One region of the Vescimonas sp. genome, then DNA from elsewhere that is predicted to be linked to it. Evidence: predicted binding sites of a transcription regulator. Region 1 holds the regulator's gene; the other holds the start of a gene.

Region 1 (7,710 bases):
GTAGACCTCCACGATGCGGTGGGCGCGGAACGCCAGATCCGCATGGATAAAGACCTTCAGGCAATCCGCCTTATCCTGCAAAATAAAGTCAGCGCAGCGGCCCACAATGACGCAGGAACCTTTTGCAGCAAGGTCCGTGATGACCTTGTACTGGTGCTCCCAGAGAATGTCCTCGTTGGTGGGACCGAACATCCGGTTAGAGAAAGCGTTCGAGAGGAAACCGCCGGGAGCGTACTCCCCCGCTTCCTTCACATAATCCGGCGCAAATCCGGTCTCCTTCGTCATCTCCTGAATGATCTCCGCGTCATAGCAGGGGATGCCCAGCTTTTCCGCCACCCTTTTGCCGATGGTGCGTCCGCCGCTGCCAAACTCGCGGCTGATGGTAATAACTCTGTTTTTCATGCGTTCTGCACTCCTTCCACATTCAATTCCCGATAGGTTTTCACGATGATGATGGCCGAGATGATAAAGGTCAGAATATCCGACACCGGCATGGAATACAGTACACCGTCCAGACCGAAGAACACCGGCAGCAGCAGGGCAAAGCCCACGCCGAACACCACCTCGCGGAACATGGACAGCAGTGTGGATGCCAGCGCCTTGCCAACCGCCTGCAAGAAGATAAAGCACGCCTTGTTGACGCAGGCCAGCACCATCATGCAGAGATAGGTGCGGAACGCCTTGATGGCAAAATCGGTGTAGTAGCTGCTCTCGTTGTCCGCGCCGAAAATGGCGATGAGCTGACGGGGAAAGCCCTCCGCCAGCACAAGCGCCACCGCGCCCACCAGCGCCTCGGCCACCAGCAGCTTGGTGAACAGTTCCCGCACACGAAGCTTTTTCTCCGCGCCCATGTTGTAGCCCACGATGGGGATGCAGCCTGCCGCCATGCCAACTACGATGGAAATGACGATCTGGAAGAACTTCATCACGATGCCCACCACCGCCATGGGGATCTGCGCGTACTGCTCCTGCCCGAACACGGCGTCCAGCGCGCCGTATTTGCGGAGCATATTGTTGATGGCCGCCATCGCCGCCACGAGGCTGATCTGGGAGAGAAAGCTGGTGATGCCCAGCGTCAGCATTCGTCCGCAGATGTTCCCTCGCAGGGCATAATCGCCGGACGCGGGCTTGATGATCTTCATATGCAGCAGATACCACAGTGCAAGGACTGCCGTGAACACCTGCCCGATGACCGTGGCCACTGCTGCGCCCATCATGCCCCATTTGAGGACGAAGATGAAAATAGGGTCGAGGATGATGTTGATGACGGCGCCTGCCAGTGTGGAGATCATGGCGAACTTGGGGTTGCCGTCTGCGCGGATAATGGGGTTCATGGCCTGCCCGAACATATAGAACGGGATGCCCAGCGTGATATAAAAGAAGTATTCCTGCGAGTGGTGGAAGGTCTCCTCATTCACCGTGCCGCCGAACATGGCGATGATAGTGTTTGCGAAAATGAGGTATACCGCCGTCAGGACAAGACTGCTGGTGACGCTTAACACCACCGCGTTGCCCACGCTGCGCTTGGCCTTGTCCGCCTCGTTTCTGCCCAGCGCCATGCTGACGAAGGCGCAGCAGCCGTCGCCCACCATGACGGCGATGGCCAGCGCCACCACCGTTAGCGGGAATACCACCGTATTGGCGGCGTTGCCGTAGGAGCCGAGGTAGCTGGCGTTGGCGATGAAGATCTGGTCAACGATGTTGTAAAGCGCGCCCACCAGCAGCGAGATGATGCAGGGGATGGCGTACTGGCGCATGAGCTTACCGATACGCTCCGTCCCCAAAAACTGATTTCCGGTTTCCATATAATTCACCTTTCTTTCAAAAAATAAAAAATGCGTAAGTCCCAACATATCCGGACTTACGCATTTCTGCTACACGATTTGCCTATGAAGTTTTCTCCCATCTTGCCATTTCTCACCCGATTCCGCAAAAAAGCGTGTGGCTGCTCTGCAACTGGATTTACGCAGAAACGCCACACGCTGTACGCTTATTATAGCAGAGGCAAATCGGAATTTCAAATGATTTTTTCACATCCGATGCCGCTTTTTATTCCATATTATTTCGAGAAGACTGCTGCGATGTGATGCTGCACAACAATGCTTTCTCAATCATGTCCACCTTCTGAGACCGTCCCATCAGCCGATAGTATTTGCACCATAACTGCGGCGATTGCAGCGGGATGACTTCTGTCCCAAGCGGCATTTTCTCCACGATCTGTTCTTCACGCAGGGAGCAATCATGACCGTTCCCTCATGCACGATGGCAAAGCCTGCCATGACATCGACCTCGATCGATTCTATGAGGAATTCCATAAAGGTCTTCGTCCGGTACATGGGATTCGGCACGGGGTCAGATGGGCGGAGTTCGCCCATTTCCAATAAAATCGTGCGGACACATTCGGCGTCATGGTCAGCAACCATTAAATCAATATCGTGGAACGCAGAGGTGATGCCCTTGAAATACAGCAGCATCGACGCGCCCAAGTCCCACTGCACATGGGCAGATTCGCATATCTGCTTCATGTCTGCCACCCGATATGCTCATTCTATCAAAAACGCAGAATAATCAAGTTCACCGACGAGCGCGGGCAGCTCATCCGCCCGGACACCTTCACCAAGCGGCTGCGGAAGATCTATGCCGCCCTCCACCACGCTGGACATCTACACCCACGCCTTCGACAAGAACAAAAAGGCCGCCAGCGCGGGATTGCAGGGAATGTTGGAGATATGAGCATTGGATAGCTCAGTTGGATCGCAAAATGTGCAGTAGTGGTCAAATCAGGTTTCAATTCCCATTACTTTTCGCATACAAAAACCGTCTCAAACGTATCGTTTGAGACGGTTTTTGTAATTGCTCCCAGATTTTGTTGTCACCGCTGCGCATCGGGCAGTTCGTTCTTCACATACTTCTCCCATACATGCAGGCGGTCGCGCTCGCCGATCTGCCGCAGCACTCTGGCGGGCACACCGGCAGCGATACTGTTGGGTGGGATGTCCCGTGTCACCACCGCGCCTGCGGCGATGATGCTGCCCGCTCCGATGGTCACGCCACCGCACACCGTCGCACCGGCGCACAGCCAGCAGTGATCCCCGATGGTGATGGGTTCGGCATACTCCAACGCATGGCAGCCGTTGGGGTAATCTGTATAGGCTCGTTCTTCGGCGATAAACGGATGGTTGGGCGTGGCCAGCGTCACATTGGGTCCAATGAGTACATTGTCCCCCAGCGTAATGGGCGCTACATCCAGAAATACGCTGTTGTAGTTGACGAAGCAGTTCCGCCCCACATAGATATTCACGCCGTACTCGCAGTAAAAGGGTGCAAACGCCTCGAAATTCTTCCCTTTTGCGGAGGGGATCAGGCGCTCCAGCGCACGCTGTTTGGTCTTTGCGCACCACAGCGGGAGGCGGTTGAACCGGTCACAGCGGCGCATACCAACCCGGTGCCGCTTGGCAATCTCCGGATCGACAGGCGTATAGAGACGCCCCGACACCATCCGCTCCCATTCACCGATCGTCCTGTTCTTATCCATGATCAGTCACTCCTTTATGTGCGCCTGTACCGGTACAGATACAGGGCCGTTTCCAATGCCAATCGCTTCATCGGATCGACCGGATCGGCCTCCAGCAGCATCCATAGCTGCTGAAGCCGGTAACTCACGGTGTTGTAGTGCAGGTGCAGCTCCCGTGCCATCCGGCGCTGGTTGCCCATACAGCGCAGCCAGCTCGCCAGCGTGTCCAGCAGCTCTTGCCGCCGCGGCTCTGGCTGCCGCAGGAGCGTTCCCAGCTGCCGATGGATATAGGCGTCCGTTTCCGCCGGGGAGGATTCCTCCAGCAGCCGTACCACCCCCGCTGGGTCGTCTGTCACGCAGGGTGCTTCCGATCGCGCCGCCATGCGGAGCGCCGCGCGGGCACTGCGGTCTGCTTTCTGAAAACCCATCGTACCGCCGTAGGGGCGGCTGATGCCGCAGATAACGCCGTGGACGGCGGCAAAGTCCGCCATCACCTGCCACAGCGGTATCTCCAGCGCGAACAGGTCGTCCGCCTCCAGCGCCAGCAGAAAGCCATCCTCCGACAGTGCGCCCCACATGTCCGCGCCCAACGCCCGGCAGCGCTCTTCTGCCTCGTGCAGCCAAGAGCGCCGCTGCAACTCCGGCGCATCAGCCCGTATCCACAACAGGATATGCGGACATTCCAAATGGATACCGGACTCCGCCGCCTGCCGCTCCATCGCTTCGCTCAGCGGCGCGCCAGAGATGAGATGGTGCAGTAGTACGGCCAGCTGCCGCTCCTGCTCCGCCGGTATTCGCCGCCGTGCGATCTCGCGGGACACCGCATCGGCCAACTCGGCAAAGCGCATATCGGTCGGCAGTTGGAGCAGCGGCAGTCCCAGTCGGTCAGCCTTCTCCGCCAGCGCCGCCGGCAGGGGGCTGGGCAGGTAACGCCCCGGCTTGATACCCACACCGGACAGGCCTTTTTCTGCCGCCGTGGGCAGCAGCGCATCCACGGCCTGCGGATCGTCTGCGATGGCAAAGCCAGTGGTGATGAGCAGTTCTCCCTGCGCCAGCCAGCGCGCGTAGTCCGGTGTGTCCGTCAGATTGACACCGCTGACCCTACGGCCAAGTCCCGCCGCGCCGCCGCAGACCGTGCAGCCCGCGAACACGGGCAGGCGCAGCACCTCCTGCAGTGTGGGATAGTCCGCTGTGTGCTGTGATGTCATGGCTTCTGCCCCCTTGTGATACTATCACAATTTTCAGAGAAATGTTCATTTATTTTTGCCAATGGAACAGACCGTCCGTTGTTTTATGATAGCGGTAGTAAAACGAACGGAGGTATATTCCATGGCAAAGCAAATGAAACAGGATACTCCCTCAGTCCCCCGCAAGCGGAGACTGGCCGCGCTGATAGCAGCCACCCGGTGCGCCGGAGAGAAACGTGACACGCTCTCCTGCCATGCCCGCCGCTGCACCGCCTCATCCATGGCGCAGGGTCTGAAGCACTACGCCTGACGCGGCGCACCCCTTCGGCAGACTCCCCCGGCAATGTGCCGGGGGCTGTCCGTTCAGGACCTTCTGGATTCCTTCTTCAGCAGGGACGCCGCCGTGATGATGGTCAGTACCGACTCTGTCACCATGCCGGAATACGACCGTACCGCAATGACATACACCAGCCACGACAGGCCGCTGGCAATGCCCGCCGCCTGTATCACCCGCTGCCTGGACTGGAAGAACGGCAGCAGCGCCACCAACGATGCCACGATGGGCAGTACCGTCACTGGCGTCTCATAGGTCACCACGGCAATCAGCAGAAATACTGCCACGATGGGTATCGCGGTGACCAGTCTACTCCAGTTGAATTTCTCCTGCAATAGGAAAAGCAGCAGCACGACGATCTGGAAAAAGCTGCACAGTGCGCCGGAGCGTGCGTGGAGCAGCGTGTAGTGGATGGCGAAGATCAGGTTGGCCACCACCTGCCACAGCAAGATGGTACGCTTGTCATTCTGCCAGTAGCTGAGACCCATGGCGATCAGTGCGCCGAACCCGATGAGTTGGTAAAATATGTTCATCCGTCGTTCCTCTTAATAAAAAACGCCGCACACCCTGTCGGATGCGTGGCGAAAAATGAAGGCAATGCTCCAGAAAAATCCACACTTGTTTTGGAGTTTCATTGTACCATGGGACAGCCGTATTTGTCAATTGCGGCAAAGGACAACCTCCAAAAGCCATGGGCTTTTGGAGGCGAGTGTGATTGCCCACAACTTTTGTTGTCCGCACCCCCGCATATCGCAAGGAAGGGGGAGCGTGAGGGGGGAACCTTTGACGGGTTCCCCCACTCGTGTTCAATCACCCGCCCGCAGGCGACCGGTTTTGCGCTGCAAAACCGTACCAACACGAAAAAAGACACGCTTCTGCGTGTCTTTTTTCGTGTTGGTACGCCCGACTGGATTCGAACCAGCGGCCTTTAGAGTCGGAGTCTAACGCTCTATCCATCTGAGCTACGGGCGCATATTGGGTTGTGTGCTGTCCATCAGCCAGAGTATTATAGCAGTTCTTCCGCCGGATGTAAAGCGATTGAAAAAACTTTTTTCAAAAAGATTGTTAAAAAAGTTGACAACTATCGTCTCATGCGGTAGAATATCACTATATTTCAGGTGCCCCCGCACCGCATCCTATCCCAAAAGAAGGTTTTTGTATGAAGAAACAGAAGATCTCCGACGCGGTGATCCATCGGCTTCCCCGCTATTACCGCTATCTGGACGACCTGTATAACAAGGGTGTTGTCCGCATCTCCTCCAACTCTCTGGGCGCAAAGATGGACATCACCGCCTCCCAGATCCGCCAGGATCTCAGCTGCTTCGGCGAATTCGGCCAGCAGGGCTACGGTTACAACGTGGCGGAGCTGCGCGCCGAGATCGGCCACATTCTGGGCATCGACAGCGGCCACAAGATCATCGTCATCGGCGCCGGCCACCTGGGCCACGCGCTGCTGCAGAACTTTGATTTTGATAAGGTGGGCTTCCGCATCGACTCCGCCTTTGACGTCTCTCCCGCCCTTGTGGGCACGGAGATCCGCGGCATCACTGTCCGCGCCATGGACGAGCTGGAGGAATATGTCTCCAACTACCACCCCGACGTGGCGGTGCTCACCGTACCTCAGAACGTGGCCCAGTCTCTGGCTGACCGGCTCATCGCTCTGGGCGTCCGCGGCTTCTGGAACTTTACCAATGTGGAGCTGTCTACCGATGAGCCCGGCGTGTTCTTCGAGGACATCCACTTTGTGGACACCCTCCTGACCCTGAGCTACCGTATCTCCCGCCCGTAAGGGCACACTTTCCCGCGACCGGCATACTATGGGAATGAGACCGGCAAGACGGTCAATTCTTCATAGGAGGTCACACTATGTGTAATCAGAATTCCTGCTTTGGCGGCGGCAGCTGCTGCTGGATCATCATCGCCATCATTCTGCTGTTCCTGTTCTGCGGCAACGGCTGCGGGAATGGCTGCGGCTGCGGGAACAACGCCAGCAACGGCTGCGGCTGCGGCTGCTGATCCACTCCGCCGGACCATCGGACTCCCCCGCCTTGCGGCGGGGGAGCTTTTTCAGAAAGGACGTACAAGCCATGGATCTCTCCTCCCTGCGCCGTGCCTACACCGGCCACGTGCCCGACCTGATGGGCGCACGCGGCGGTTCCGCCGTGCTGGTTCCGCTGGTGGACGCGGCGGACGGCCCCAGCCTTCTGTATGAAATACGCTCTGCCACGGTCCGGCAGCCCAATGAGGTCTGCTTCCCCGGCGGCAAGACCGAATCCGGCGAAACGGCGGTGCAGTGCGCCCTGCGGGAGACATGGGAGGAGCTGTCCATCCCGCCGGAAGCGGTGGAGATCATCGGCGAGATGGACTTCCTGCACATCCGCTCCAACTGCCTGCTGCGGCCGGTGCTGGGCCGCGTGGACGGCGCTGCGCTGGCCGATATACGCCCCTGTGCAGCGGAGGTAGCCGAAACCTTTCTGGTGCCGCTGGCCTGGCTCCGCGACCACCCGCCCGCTGTGTATATCCACCGCCAGCCGGTGTCCATCTCCGACTTTCCCTATGAGGACGCGGGCATCTCCGCCGACTACCTCTGGCGGCCCTATTATATGGAGGTGCCGGTGTACCACGGTCTGCCCCACCCGCTGTGGGGTCTGACCGCCCGCATCACCATGGATGTC
Region 2 (7,710 bases), on a different contig from region 1:
GAGGAGTATCCCAGCGGAATGCGGATAAACGCGCCTGCGGCGGTGAGTGCGGCAAACAGCGCGGTACGGGTGAGCTTACGGGTATTCATAGGCGTGAGTCCTTTCCGTTTTTTTCCATTGTACCCTGCCGCCCCACCGCCGTGCAATAGGCAGGAAGCATAAAAAAGCCGCCATTGCGGAGCGGCTTTTTTACCGCGGACGCAGGCGGCACTTGCGGTTTCCGCGGTGGTATAGTACAATCAGAAAAACGACACGACAGGAGGGACGACCATGGAGACGGCACGGTGCAGAGCCTTTGTGGTGGCAGCGGATACCGGCAGCTTTTCCAAAGCGGCGGAGGCCCTGAGCTACACGCCCTCCGGCGTGAACCAACTGGTGACGGCGCTGGAGAAGGAGCTCGGCTTTCCGCTGTTCCGCCGGAATACCAAGGGCGTAAGCCTGACGGAGAACGGACGTCTGCTGTTGCCTGCCATCCGCAAGTTCCTGCGGCAGGAGGACCGCATCTTCGAGCTGTCGGCGGAGATGAACGGCCTGCTCATCGGCAGCGTCAACATCGCGGCCTATTCCAGCATCGCCACCCACTGGCTGCCGGCGGTGATCGGCGCGTTCCAGCGGGACTACCCGCAGATACATGTGAACCTGCTGGAGGGCATCTGGCAGGAGGTGGCCCAGTGGCTGGACGACCGCACGGCGGATATCGGCTTCCTCAGCTATCAGGAGGACATGCCCTACGATTGGATACCCCTGGCGGAGGATCCCATGCTGGCCCTGCTGCCAAAGGACCACCCGCTTGCCCGCGCCAAAGCCTATCCACTGGCCAACTGCGCCGTGGACCGGTTCATCATGCCTGCCAAGGGCTGCGACGACGACCTGATGGCCCTGTTCCACCGGACGGGTATCGTGCCCAACGTGCAGTTCACCACGCTGGAGAGCCTCTCCGCCATGTCCATGGTAGAGCAGGGGCTGGGTATGAGCGTCATGAATAAGCTCATCACCGAGAGGCGCGTCTGCGACATCGTGATGCTGCCGGTGGACCCGCCCGCCTCCATCACACTGGGCATCGCCCTCCACTCCAAAGCAGACCTGTCCCCCGCAGTGCGGATGTTCCTGAAATACGCGGTGCGGATGCTGACGCGGCAGAAAAAAACGTAAAAAAACACCTCCTGCCGAGACAGGAGGTGTTTTTTTACGCTCAGCTGAAGAACGCTGCGGTGTCGATCTGCTGATAGCCGCCGAAGCTGGAGGGGCAGGCGAAGATCTGCTTCGCCAGCTCCTGACCCAGGAACATCCGGGTGATCTCATTGGTCTTGGCGGTCATGTCCACATCGGCGAACAGGTCGGGATACACCACCTTGGCGGCGTACCAGGCGTTGGCCAGCGCGATCTCGTGGTTGGTGTAGTAGGCGTTGTAGGCCATCTCCAGATAGACCTGCCCGTTTTCCCAGGCCTTGCAGCCGTCAAACAGGCGGGGGTCCTCCTGATACAGCGGCGCGATGTTCTTCACCGCCGCCGCGTCCAGGATCATGATGTCCATGCTGTCGCCCAGCGCCGCGAACTTCTCCGCCTCGATGGGCTGCACACCGTCCTTGCCCAGGTCCGTGGCCACATTGCGGATGTTGGCCACGCGGAACGCGGCGTAGCTCTGGGAAGTCATCAGATGGTCCGTGGTGCCCCAGTTGCCCAGCCCACAGATGTACACGCCGGGCCTGTCCTCATCCGCCACACCGGCAGTGCGGCTGGTGAGCTCCGCAGTCTGGCTGTCGATGAAGGCGATGAGCTCCTGTGTCCGCTCCTGCCGTCCGAACAGCTGGCCCAGCAGCTGCAGGGAGGTCCGGAAGGCATCGTCAAATACGCCGTCGGGGCCGGTGCTGGTGGTGATGACCGGCACGCCCACCTGCTCCTGCAGGGCGTCGGCCTTCTCCACGTCCTTGTACTCGGAGATGATGATGTCCGGCTGGCAGGCGAGGATCTTCTCCGCCTCCGCCGCCTGGGCGTTGGGGCCGCCCACGCCGCAGGAGGGCAGCTGGGCGAACACGTCGCCGTAGGCCATCACGTAGGGCCGCGCCACGTTGTCAAACATCTTGGGCCGCTCAGAGAGCGTGGTGTTGTCAATGTCCTCCACGCCGCACAGCAGCGCCGCATCGCCCACGTAGCTGTAGATCCGCAGGGCCCCTGCGCCGATGCACACCACACGCTGATAGCTGCCGGGGATGACAGTGACCTCGCGGCCGATCATATCGGTGACGGTAACGGCGCCGTCTGTGCTCTGATCCGGCTCAGGGTCGGGCGCGGCGTCCGGCGTCTTGCCGCCGCAGCCCACGAGGCCCAGCGCCATCACCATGGCCAGCAGCAGCGCGATCCATCTTTTTCGGTTCATATGGGGTCCTCCTTGGCTCATTTGCAGTAGCCCTATTATAGCGGAAATGCCGTCCGTATGCAAGCAGGGAGGGGAGCCTCCTGCTGACGGACGGCATTTTCCGCAGGACGTGACAAAGGGTCTCCGCCATGCGGAGACCCTTTGTCTGAGAAGTGAAATGGTGAGGAAATGCTGTTTTACTTGGCAGCCGCTGCCTTGGCGTTGCGGCTCAGAGCACGGATGCCCTCCACCACCAGGTCGATGGCCAGGATGACCAGCAGAACAGCGATGATGCCGCGGATGTAGAACCATGCCACACCGTCGCCGCCGGCCATGATGCCGACGATCTGAGCCTTGATGGTGAACACCAGAGAGGTCAGAGTCACGATCAGCATGAAGAACATGGGGAAGTAGAACATCTTGTTGTTGCGGCCGATCTTACCCAGCCAGCAGCACACGGCCAGCAGACCCAGAGCAGCCAGCAGCTGGTTGGCAGCGCCGAACAGAGCCCAGATCTTGGCGTAACCGGTGAGGCCCAGAGCCACGCCGGCCACCACAGTGATGGCGGTAGCAACGTAGGGATTGGTGATGACGCGCTTCCAGCCGGTCAGGTCCTCGCGGGTCTTACCAGGCTCCACGAAGAACTCAGCGAACATGTAGCGGGCCAGACGGGTAGCGGTATCCACAGAGGTCAGGCAGAACGCGGACACAGCCAGGATCAGCATGGAGTACACGGCGTTGTAGCAGCCGCTGCCGAACACCTTGGAGAACATGGAGGCAAGGCCCGTGGCGAACACGACGGTAGGCGTCGTGGTGGTGCCGTCAGCATAGGAAGCCCAGATGTAACCAACAGCGCAGACGGAGATCAGAGCCAGAGCGCACTCGATCAGCATGCCGCCGTAAGCGATGGGCTTGGCGTCCTTCTCCTGATCCAGCTGCTTGGAGGTGGTGCCGGAGCCCACCAGGGAGTGGAAGCCGGACACAGCGCCGCAGGCGATGGTCACGAACAGAGCGGGGAACATGTAGCCCAGAGACGTGCCGGAGGGAGCCAGCGTGTCATAGAAGCCGGTGAAGGCGGGCATATCCACCACGGGATGAGCGCCGATGATACCCACGATAGCCAGGATCATCATGCCGTACAGCAGGAAGGAGCTCAGGTAGTCACGGGGCTGCAGCAGGATCCACACGGGGGTGACGGAGGCCACAGCGATGTACAGACCCACGATGATCATCCACACGGTGTAGCTCAGATAGATGGGGTGCCAGTTCAGGCCGATGACCATGCAGACCGCGATGCCGATGACGCCGATGACAGTGGAGATGCCCAGAGGCGCGTTGCGGCGATAGACAAAGAAGCCGAAGATGATGGCCATCAGGATGAACATGATGGAGATGATGGCGGTGGAGGCATTGGCGGCGGAAGCAGCCAGATCCACAGCGCCGTCAGCGGTGTAGGTAGCCTTGAAGGTGTTGGCCACGATGGAGGCGAAGGCCGCCACCACCAGGATCAGGGTCAGATAGGCGAAGATGATGAACAGCTTCTTAGCCTTGGCGCCGATAGCGTCGCCGATGACCTCGCCGATGGACTCACCCTTATGGCGGATGGAGGCGAACAGAGAACCGAAGTCATGGACGCCGCCGAAGAAGATACCGCCGATCAGGACCCACAGCATCACAGGGACCCAGCCAAACACAGCGGCCTGGATGGGGCCGTTGATGGGGCCGGCGCCGGCGATGGAGGAGAAGTGATGGCCCATCAGTACGGGAGCCTTGGCAGGGCAGTAATCCTTACCGTCCTCCATGGTATGAGCAGGCGTCGGACGGGAGTTGTCCACGCCCCACTTCTTGGCCAGCCAACCGCCGTAGAAAATATAGCCTACGACCAGGACGGCACAGCCAATGATCAGGAACAAAGCAGCATTCATAAAGCTCTCTCCTTTCTGAACAGTTTTTTCTTTTGCTTATGAAACAGGCCCTGATTCAGGACCTGCGCTGCACTGTGTCCGCTGCGGTTGGTGCTGACCTTCTCCTCGGGCAGGACCACCAGCGCGGTATGAAAATCCATCCAGCCCCAATAGGACATCCGGAAGCTCTTGTAGAGCTTACAGCGCATCAGCGCCTGCCGTGCGTCCTCATCACAGCTGTCGCACACGAACAGCGTGGTGATGTACGTATACATATGGGTGGGACCCGGCTGGATACGGGCCATGCCGTGCTCATACGCCATCTTTTCGCAGGACTCGTAGATATCCCTGGTCAGATGGGGCACGCTGAACACGTAGACATACTCGAAGCTCTTGGCCTCCCAGAGCTTCGCCTTTTTGGAGAGAACGTACTTGTCACTGAGCGCGTAAAAGTCCATGGTGACAGCCAGCGGCGTCTGCTCCGCGCTGCAGCGGTTGATGTCGAACTGGCTCTGGTAGATGGTACAAAGCCGCTCAACAGCCTCCTCACGTGTCATGGCAAAGCCTCCTCTCGCGTTAAGTTCTTAGCGCCGCGCCGATATTTCATCACAAGATTTCGTAATGGAAATCATGAAAGAAAATACAGTTAAAAGTGACGATTTTCGCATTTCGAAAACGTTATCACGGCATTGAACCTTCGCTACATACTATACGCTTTACGTTTTTGACTTTCAAGGGGCAAAAACTTACAATTTTTTGGTGTTAATTTTATGTAAATTTTGTGTTGATTTTAACAAAGCTCCCATGTATACTGAGAATAATGCTGTATACCTGTCCGGCAGGTGCAATGAGAAAGGCCGCCCCATTCGGGGCGGCCTTTCTCATTGCTTTCACGGGCGTCCTGCTCGGCTCAGATAGTGCCGGAGATCGTCAGCGTGCTGATGCCGGGACTGACGCTGTACGCGCCGGCGGCATTCTGAGTGAACGTGGCGGCGGGCACCGTGATGACGCCCGCCACTGTGGCGAACTGTCCGGTGGCGGCATCGTAGGTGTACTGCGTCGGCGCGGTCAGGGCCGTTCCGTTCAGCGTCACCGTCAGATCGCTGAGCCGCGGGTCGAAGGTATCCGTCACCACCAGACTGTCTGCCGCCTCCGCCGCGGCATTGCCGGTGTTCTGGATGACGAAGGTGTAGGTCAGCCGCCCGTTGGCTGCTACCTCCGTGGGGGACAGGGCCTTGCTGATAGTCAGCGCCGGTCCTGTGGCGGGGGACACCGTCTCCGTGGCTGTCACGGCATCGGGCAGCCCCGCGCCGGTGACGGTGACGGTGTTCACTACACTGTCCTCCGCGCCCAGGGGTGCGAAAGCGGTGGGCTCCGCCTCATAGGCGATGACGGTGCTGCCGCCTGCGGGCACGGTGATACCGGTGATGGTCAGAGGCGGACCGGCGGTGACGGCAGGAGCCGCCTGCAAAACGCCGTTCCGGTAGTACCGCACGGAGCCTGCGGTGTAGGCCAGCGGATAGACCGTGGCGCCGTTGAAGGTGTAGCCGCCCAGATCGTCGGCCACGGCGAGACCGGTCAGGTCCGCCGTACCGGCGTTGACCAGCGTGATAAGATAGGTGATGGGACGCCCGCTGCGGTAGGTGGGCACCACCGCCGTTTTCGTGGCGGTCAGTACCTCCAGCAGCTCGCCGGTGGTGATGTTGGAGCTGGCGGTGCCGCCGTTGTAGGTGAGGGTAGCTTGATTGGTAAATGTTGCCATGAAATGACCTCCTGAGTCCAGTCTGCGGAGCACTGCCCCGCACGCCATTGTATGCGCCGCAGCCCTGTGGTGCGCAGACCGGCCCCAATAAAGGAGGGAACGCCGCAGGGCGTTCCCTCCTTTATTTATATATAGGTATCGCTCACAGGTTGTGTACCCGCAGGGCGCGGATGGCATTGAGCACCGCCAGCACCATGACGCCCACGTCGGCGAAGATGGCGGCCCACATGTCCGCCAGACCGATGGCCACCAGAGCCAGGCACGCGAACTTGATGACCAGCGCGAACACGATGTTCTGGTACACGATGCCGATGCACTTGCGGGAGATCTTGATGGCCTTGGCAATCTGCATGGGCTCATCGTCCATCAGCACGATGTCGGCGGCCTCGATGGCGGCGTCGCTGCCCATGGCGCCCATGGCGATGCCGATGTCAGCGCGGCTCAGCACGGGGGCGTCGTTGATGCCGTCGCCCACGAAGGCCAGCTTGGCCTTGCCCCGCTGCTGGCCCAGCAGCTCCTCCACCTTGCTGACCTTGTCGGCGGGCAGCAGGTCGCTGCGCACCTCGTCTACGCCCAGCTCCGCCGCCACGGCCTCCGCCACGCGCTTGGTGTCGCCGGTGAGCATGACAGTCTTGTCCACGCCGGCCCTGTGCAGTACGGCGATGGCCTCCTTGGCGTGGGGCTTCACCACGTCGGAGATCACGATGTGACCGGCGTACTGGCCGTCCACCGCCATGTGGATGATGGTGCCCACACTGTGGCAGTCGTGGTAGGGGATGCCCAACTGTTCCATGAGCTTGCTGTTGCCGGCGGCCACGGCTGCGCCGTCCACTCTGGCGGTGACGCCGTGTCCGCTGAATTCCCGGATGTCGGTGACACGGCTGCGGTCGATGGGCCTGCCGTAGGCGCGCTGCAAGCTTTTGCTGATGGGATGGGAGGAGGCGCACTCCGCCAGCGCCGCGTACTCCAGCAGCTTGGCCTCGTCCATCTCATTGTGGTGGACGGCGGTGACCTGGAACACGCCCTTGGTCAGGGTGCCGGTCTTGTCAAACACCACACACTTCACCCGGGACAGCGTCTCCAGATAGTTGGAGCCCTTGACGAGGATGCCCTCCTTGCTGGCGCCGCCGATACCGGCGAAGAAGCTCAGGGGGATGCTGACTACCAGCGCGCAGGGGCAGCTGGTAACAAGGAACGTCAGGGCGCGGTAGATCCACTGCTCCCACTGACCGTCCATGCCGCCCGCCAGCCGGATCACCGGCGGCAGGATGGCCAGCGCCAGAGCGCTGTAACACACGGCGGGGGTGTAGATGCGGGCGAACCTGGCGATAAAGTCCTCGGAGCGGGACTTGCGGGAGCTGGAGTTTTCCACCAGCTCCAGGATCTTGGACACGGTGGATTCGCCGAACTCCTTGGTGGTGCGGATCTTCAGCAGGCCGGTCATGTTGATGCAGCCGCTGATGATCTCGTCTCCCTCCTGGGCGTCACGAGGCAGGCTCTCGCCGGTGAGGGCGCTGGTGTTCAGGGTGGAGCGGCCCTCCGTGATGACGCCGTCGATGGGGACCTTCTCGCCGGGCTGCACCACGATGACGGTGCCGATGGCCACCTCATCGGGATCTACCTGCACCAGCTGGCCGTCCTGCTCGATATTGGCGTAGTCGGGGCGGATGTCCATCAGGGCGCTGATG

Evidence for each region. Region 1 encodes Rex, which represses fermentation and respiration genes when NADH is low (regulators of the CRP and FNR family bind a similar motif). Its sites were predicted from a motif close to ATTGTTAANNNNTTAACAAT; they were not measured.
Region 2: ACZM22_RS09550 (DUF8052 family protein) is a predicted target of Rex. The motif match lies at 5,039-5,058, and genes of this name have one in related genera.

The regions. Positions count from the first base shown of each region.
Region 1 is NZ_DBLZXX010000015.1:32,399-40,108, reverse strand. It holds gene ACZM22_RS08880 (cytidylate kinase-like family protein) at 1-402, opposite strand, end outside; gene ACZM22_RS08875 (MATE family efflux transporter) at 399-1,805, opposite strand; gene ACZM22_RS08870 (hypothetical protein) at 2,139-2,534, opposite strand; gene ACZM22_RS08865 (sugar O-acetyltransferase) at 2,873-3,535, opposite strand; gene ACZM22_RS08860 (PucR family transcriptional regulator) at 3,550-4,722, opposite strand; gene ACZM22_RS08855 (hypothetical protein) at 4,844-5,011, shown strand; gene ACZM22_RS08850 (YgjV family protein) at 5,065-5,568, opposite strand; tRNA gene ACZM22_RS08845 (tRNA-Arg) at 5,931-6,007, opposite strand; gene ACZM22_RS08840 (redox-sensing transcriptional repressor Rex) at 6,195-6,824, shown strand; gene ACZM22_RS08835 (hypothetical protein) at 6,902-7,051, shown strand; gene ACZM22_RS08830 (NUDIX hydrolase) at 7,123-7,710, shown strand, end outside.
Region 2 is NZ_DBLZXX010000020.1:6,582-14,291, reverse strand. It holds gene ACZM22_RS09570 (biotin transporter BioY) at 1-89, opposite strand, end outside; gene ACZM22_RS09565 (LysR family transcriptional regulator) at 271-1,152, shown strand; gene ACZM22_RS09560 (ABC transporter substrate-binding protein) at 1,193-2,377, opposite strand; gene ACZM22_RS09555 (carbon starvation CstA family protein) at 2,554-4,281, opposite strand; gene ACZM22_RS09550 (DUF8052 family protein) at 4,278-4,817, opposite strand; gene ACZM22_RS09545 (hypothetical protein) at 5,171-6,022, opposite strand; gene ACZM22_RS09540 (heavy metal translocating P-type ATPase) at 6,165-7,710, opposite strand, start outside.